Regions from separate parts of the Synechococcus sp. JA-2-3B'a(2-13) genome, predicted to be linked through region 1. Evidence: riboswitches for the same ligand, from Rfam matches in the RefSeq annotation. Region 1 holds a riboswitch; each other region holds the start of a gene.
The links. Region 1 has a riboswitch for cobalamin ahead of metE (5-methyltetrahydropteroyltriglutamate--homocysteine S-methyltransferase). Riboswitches for the same ligand answer to the same signal wherever they lie in the genome.

Region 1 (2,197 bases):
AGGGCTCGCGCCAGGAGAGCTACTTCGGCCAGCTTCTGTTCGGCAAAGCTGAGGACATTTCTGAGGGGTTCCGGCAACTGGGCTTCCAGAGCAGCGTCGTGGGGCACAAATTGCAACGAAGCGGAAGGCTGCACCCGTAGGTTGGGAGCTACCCCCTGCAGCTCCCGCAGGCTGGCCAAGACGGTCTCAGGCTGAACCTTCCAGACATTCCGAGCGTCCACTACGCCAGCACCTAGGATCTGGTCAGCCGGAAAGCCATAGGTTCTTACCAGATCCAGGGTGTGGCCACGGGTAAAGTCAAGGCTAATGCCGGCCACCGGCAGTTGCACCACCCAGGGGTAAGTCTCCCCCAGGTCATCGAAGTAGGTGACCAAGTGGACAGGGATCCCGGCGGTTGCCAACTGGCGGTAGCTCATTTCCACAGCTTCCCGCAGGCCACTTCCCTGGCTGGTAACCAAAATGGGATCGTGAATCTGGACTTCTGGGATCCCCAGCTGTTTTAACTCCTGGAGGAGATCCCGGTACAGAGGAAGGAGCTTTTCCAAGTCCGCCCGCAGATCCCCAGATCGCTGGCTAAGGCAGAGCAAAGTCACTGGACTGAGGACAACGGGGCTGGTGCGCTCCCCTAGGATCCCTTGGGCCCGCCGAACTCTTTCCAAAAAATCCCCAAAGTTAGGACTGGGATCGGCTTCCGGCTCAATTTCGGGTACCAAGTAGTGGTAGTTGGTGTCAAACCACTTGGTCATTTCCAAAGCCGGCAGGCCCTCCCGCCCCCGCGCCATGGCAAAGTAGCGGTCTAAACCCGACAGACCTCGGAACCGAGAGGGGATCAGCCCCAGCCAGGTGGCCCAGTCCAGTACATGGTCGTAGAGAGTCTGATCCCCTACCGCAATGTGATCAATCCCAGCTTGTAGCTGAGTCTGCCAGGCTTGAGTCTCCAAATCCCAAAAGGTAGCCAGCAGAGCCTCTGACCCTAGGGCACCACTCCAAAAGCCTTCCAAAGCTTTTTTGAGCTCGCGGCGCTTGCCCATGCGGGCATACCCCAATGTCATGGTTTGTGCAGTCATGTTGTGTGCCATCCCAAATACTGAGTTTTCTAATTTTCCTGCGTTCAATTCGCCCTCAACTGGGATCCCGCCCGCCAAGGAAGAAACCGGCTGTTCCTCTCTTGCCTCTGGAACCCCAACAAAACACTGCCTTTTGCGCAAAAAAGATACTCAACGCAGCCAGCGATCGCAGTGGCTACTTGCCAGCCTACCAATTGAAGTCAGGAAGCCTGACATCTCACTCTTTCCTTCGCGTAGGCGGGCTGTAGATCTTGATAGATCTTGGTGCAACAGCACCCAAAATTTACTCTCTCCCGGCCAACTGGCTCAGAGTCTTGCTTGGGTTCTTGGACTTATTTCTACTGCTGAGGAGTACCGAAAGCTTGTGGGAGCAACGCCGGGAAAATGCTCAGGATAACGAAAGCAGAAACGAGCTAAAGCCAAGACAGTTACCATCTGTACCTCGCAGATGTTGTGAAGTTTAGAAAAACCATCGGCGGGCATTCTGACTGACACGGTTTTGGGGGACAAGATCTGGATCGGCAGCGAATGACTCTAGAGATTTGCTGCAGAACTTCTCCTAAACCGGATCACAGCTGCGGGACAGCGGCAGATTCTCACTGCTCTTTCCCCGTTTCCTCTGGCGGCTGATCCCCGTCAGAACCGATAGCTGAGCTACATCGTATCACGGAGTTCAGAGACGGGAGTAGAGTGCTTCAATCATCACCAAGCCAGCAGCCTTTGGAGCTACCAGACCTCACCTTTCACCCAGCGGTCTTGCAGGAAGTCATCGGAACCCTCTAAGCATCCTCCCCCCCTGCATTGCTCTCAAGATAAGGCAGTGATAGCTTAGCTGCCATAAGTCTTGTCCAGGAGGCAAGGGGGTTTGCTCCTTTTTGCTGAAAAAGCGACAGATCGGGGTTTCTATGGCATCAAGCTTAAAAGTAACTGTGTGGTCTGTGGGCCTCTTCTTGCTGAGCCAGATGTGGGCTGGATGCGCTCAGAATGCTGCTGAGCGGACAGCTTTCGATCCAAAGCTAGCAGGATCCAGCGATCAAATCGTGCTGGCCATTGGAGGGGAAAGGGAAGAAGGATTTGATCCCACCCTGGGCTGGGGACGTTACGGTTCGCCTTTGTTCCAAAGCACTCTG
Region 2 (2,197 bases), 580 kb from region 1:
GATCGTCCCAAAAGCCCTCGTCGCCACAGACAGCCTTCTGCTCTGAGCCGACCCCTCTCCGGTACAGTTCAAGCCAGCCGCACCCAGCCTTTGGATTTGAAGTTGAAATCAGCCCATCCTCGCAGCCAACATTCGGCTTGGGCAGAACACCTAGCTTGGTGGAAGCAGATCTCCACAGGGATGGCTATCCTCTCTGGGGTTTCAGTGTTAAGCCTTTACAGTTGGACTGTGCATACCCAAAGCCGGTGGAGCCAGCGTTACCAGGTGTGGCAGCAGATGCAGCGCAACGAACGACAGTTTCTGCTGACTCAAGAATCCATTGCCAATTCTCTGCGGGAAATCGCCGACCGCTCCGAAATGGTGCCGCTGGTACCGGATCGGATGATCGAGGTGCCAATTGCCTCTCCCAGCCAAGTTGAGCCGGATCCAGCCCACCAGGCAACGGCTTTGCCGGAAAGAGCGCTCCGCGCCGCTCACGCGACCGAAAAAGCCCCTCTTTTCTATCCGGTTGGGTACTAGTCCAACAGATCCAGTCGATGGCGGCTAGGCCAGCGTCTCTATCTTGCTCTCCCAAAAGCCCTGGGTCTTGTGAAGTCTCGGTGTATCTCTGTTCTCTAAAAGGCTAAGGGATCCCTGGGCCTCAGGATCTGGAATAGTAGTGGGCTACTCTTTAACCGCTTACAAAGCAAAGAAGAAGTCTGGCCCAGGTTTTCTAAGTTGGTGGGATGTGGCCCATCCAAAGCCCTGGGATTGCCGTTGGGATCCTGTTCACCCCTGGAGATGACATCCCCCCTGGCAGGATAGGAACTCCAGAGCAGGGGATGTATGATGCCTAGCACGGCTTTTTCGGAGCAATCGCAGAGAAAGCTGTACCGACAGGTTGTCCTGGGGATCAGCCAGGGCATGTAAAGGGGAAAGTCCGGTGCAAATCCGGCGCTGTGCCGCAACTGTGATGGGCTTAGGCTAGACCTATGCCCTCAGTCAGGATGCCCGCCTGCGGTTTTGGCTCGCATTTCTTCCGCGTCGCACGGAATCAGGAGCTTCAAGAAAGAAAATGAATCCCATTCTAGGTCTCAGCCTGGCGCTGGGGGGTCTTGCTTTGGGGATCCCAGCGTGGGCGCAGCCGGCGGCCTCTTCACCTTCAGCTCAAGAGGTTTTGGAAACCGGTGTTAGCGCCGAGATTTTAAATCAACCCGTCACCACACCTTTTCGCCGTCCTGGTTTGCTGCGGGATTCTTCCCGCCCGGTTTACGTCATTACCCGCCAGCAAATTCGAGAGCAAGGGGCAAGAACGGTTCAGGAGGCCCTGCGCTACCTGCCCGGGATCCTCAGCGACGGCACGGCGGGAACCCAGTTGGGAGCCCTTAGCTCCCAGTTTATGCGGGGAGGACGAACGGCCCAGGTGTTGGTGCTCTTGGATGGCCGCCCCATTAACGACCTGGGCTTTTTTGGCGGGTTTGATTTGTCCCAGATCACTACAGATGTGGTCGAGCGTATTGAGATCTCTCCAGGTGGGGGCTCCACTTTGTACGGATCCGACGCGGTTGGCGGGGTCATGAACATCGTAACCCTGGAGCCAAAGCCGGGATCCGAGACCGTGCTGGAAGCGGCTATCGGCAGCTACGGCCTCAACGAGCAAGGGATCCAAAACCGCGGCCAAGCGCAGGATCTGGGCTGGGTGGTCAGCTATCGCCGTCTGCAGAGCAACAACGACTTTCCTTTTGAAATTAGGCGTTTGGGCAAAGCCGGCAGGCGGGAAAACTCGGCGGTGGAGTACCACAACCTACAAGCCAAGCTCACCTGGCAATTGGCAGAAGGCCAAGTCCTAACCGGAAATGCCCTTTATCTCAACAAAGCGTTTCAGGTGCCTGGCAGCACCGAGTTTCCCTCCCCCGATGCAGTGCAAAACACCAACGACCTGCTGTTAGATCTCAGTTGGCTGTGGGATCAAGAGAGGGGATCCCTGCAAGCCAGGGTATTTTTTGACGACCTCAACTATCGCTTCAGCGCCCCACAAAGCCAGGGATCCCGGGATGAGATCCTGCGAACGGGGTGGGGATCCCAACTGCAATACACCTGGAAGGCTGCTGAAAACCTGGAGCTTACTCTAGGAGCGGATTACCGATCCATTTCAGCTCGCAACACCACCTTCTCCTTTGCCAGGGGATCCACCAACGTCAACTATGACAATACTGTG
Region 3 (2,197 bases), 480 kb from region 1:
CCGCCAGCAGCCTCTGTTTCCCTCTTAGGGCACCTGCCATGCCCGTTGGTGGTAGCCCTCTAATTGGGCCCAGGGATCCCCAGCCGCTGCGTGGGTGTGGCCGTGCTGAGGGTGATGGTGAGAATGAGGGTGGTGATGGGATCCATGCCCGTGATGGTGGTCATGAGGCTCGTGAGGGTGGTGATGGCTGGATCCAGCTCTGACCTCTGCGCTCACGGCCAGGCGAAACTTGCACAGGTGGCAGTTCATCGGGGTTTGGCCCTGCAGGGCTTCCTGCTCCAGTTGCTGCAGGCTGTGCAGCACCGTGTCCACAAGGCCCAATTCCGGCAGCATCAGCCAGTCGATTTCCGGCTGTCGTTGTCGTTGTTGTTCCACTGCCGCCTCAATTTTTTTCACCAGCACTCCGGTAAACAGGAAGTAGGGCAGCACGATCACCCGGCGCGGATGCCAGGACAAGGCCCGCTCCAATCCCACGGGCAGGCGGGGATGGGTAATGCCGATAAAGCAAGTTTCCACAGCGGCAAACCCAGATCCTTCCCAAAGCAACCGGGCCAGTTTACAGGCTTCGGCATTGGCCTCGGGATCGCTGGAGCCGCGACCCACAAACAGGAGCACGGTTTCTGCTTCTGGGATCCGCTGCGGTTGGGCGGCCATCAAAGCGGCCAATCGGTCTCGCAGCAGTTGCAGGATCTCGATGCGGATCCCCAACGGCCCACCGTAATGAATGCGCAACTGGGGATAGAGGGTCTGCAGGAGATCCAATTCCATCGTCACATCGAACTTGTTGTGGCGGGCCCCAAACAGCAACAGCGGCAGGACCACAATCTCTTGCCACCCTTGGGCCAAGCACTGCTCTACCCCCTGGGCAATGGTTGGCTGGGTCAGCTCCAGAAAGCAGGGGATCACCGGTCGATGGGGGGTGAGAGCTTGGTAAGCCTGGGCTAGCTCCAGAAAGGCTTGCTGCCCTTGGGGGTCGCGGGATCCGTGGCCGATGAGCAACAGGGGCAGGGGGACAACAGGAGACTGCCCAACCGCAAGCGGAGGGGAAACACTGAGGGTATTCAACACAAAAAACTCCGTTCCTTGTGAATCGCAAGGGGTACAGGACAACGGCAGGTGGGTGTTCTGGCTGAGGGAGGGATCCCATCACAGTTGCGTCACAGTGGCGGACTTGCACCGCGCTTTCCCCAGTCTGCCTGAGCCTTTTAGGTTAGCTTGCCGCTTGTCGTTCACCAAGCCCCCTGGGGGGGATGTCCTTGTCTGCCAGAAGATAGCCCTGAGGCATGAGCGGTACGGCAGACTCATGCTCAAAGGGCAGCAAAACTGTTGCCGCGCTAATCCCCCTTGCCCCTGGGAGAGGGCCTAACGCCGGCCCGCTGGTCTGGGGGGCTGAAAGTGTCGCAGGCGCAGGGCATTGGCGACCACCGAAACGGAACTCAGGGCCATGGCTGCCCCCGCCAGCATAGGGTTGAGCAACCAGCCTGTAAAGGGATAGAGCGCCCCAGCGGCAATCGGGATCCCCAGCGTATTGTAGATAAAGGCGAAGAAGAGGTTCTGGCGGATGTTGTTGAGGGTGGCCCGGCTGAGTTGAATGGCTGTGGCGACTCCGCGCAGATCTCCCGACATGAGGGTAATATCGCTGGCGGCCATCGCCACATCCGTACCCGTACCGATGGCGATCCCCACATCCGCTTCTGCCAGAGCCGGAGCATCGTTAATGCCATCTCCCACCATCGCCACCCGCCGTCGCGGTTGTCTTAGGCTGCGTATGTAAGCTGCCTTCTGATCCGGACGGACTTGGGCAATTACCCGCTGAATGCCTGCTTGCCGAGCAACCGCTTGGGCCGTGGTGGGGTTATCCCCGGTTAGCAGGATCACCTCTAGACCCATCTGTTGCAGCTGTTGCACTGCCTCAGGAGAGGTGGGTTTGAGCGGATCGGCAATGGCCAACAGCCCCACCAGGCTCTGGGATTGGGCTACGCCGATCACCGTTTTGCCCTGGCTTTCCCAGGTCTGAACCCGCTCTGACCAAGAGGGATCCCAAGGGATCCCCATCTCCTGTAGCCAGCTCAGCCGACCGATGCAGATCCACTGGTCTTCCACCCAGGCTTCTGCCCCACTGCCTATCCTTGCCTGAAAATGCTGGGCAGGAGGGATCACAATTTTTTCGGCTTCGGCTTTCTGCACTACCGCCTGG

Region 2: linked by a shared signal. The riboswitch ahead of CYB_RS06320 (TonB-dependent receptor plug domain-containing protein) and the one ahead of metE (5-methyltetrahydropteroyltriglutamate--homocysteine S-methyltransferase) in region 1 are both predicted to bind cobalamin.
Region 3: linked by a shared signal. The riboswitch ahead of CYB_RS11180 (sirohydrochlorin chelatase) and the one ahead of metE (5-methyltetrahydropteroyltriglutamate--homocysteine S-methyltransferase) in region 1 are both predicted to bind cobalamin.

Annotation. Positions count from the first base shown of each region.
Region 1 covers NC_007776.1:1,970,682-1,972,878, reverse strand. Annotated here, with positions in the region: gene metE (5-methyltetrahydropteroyltriglutamate--homocysteine S-methyltransferase) at 1-1,067, opposite strand, end outside; cobalamin riboswitch at 1,524-1,729, opposite strand; gene CYB_RS08965 (ABC transporter substrate-binding protein) at 2,108-2,197, shown strand, end outside.
Region 2 covers NC_007776.1:1,390,158-1,392,354, forward strand. Annotated here, with positions in the region: gene CYB_RS06315 (hypothetical protein) at 1-519, shown strand, start outside; cobalamin riboswitch at 861-1,013, shown strand; gene CYB_RS06320 (TonB-dependent receptor plug domain-containing protein) at 1,055-2,197, shown strand, end outside.
Region 3 covers NC_007776.1:2,453,541-2,455,737, reverse strand. Annotated here, with positions in the region: gene CYB_RS11180 (sirohydrochlorin chelatase) at 25-1,065, opposite strand; cobalamin riboswitch at 1,098-1,234, opposite strand; gene CYB_RS11175 (heavy metal translocating P-type ATPase) at 1,363-2,197, opposite strand, start outside.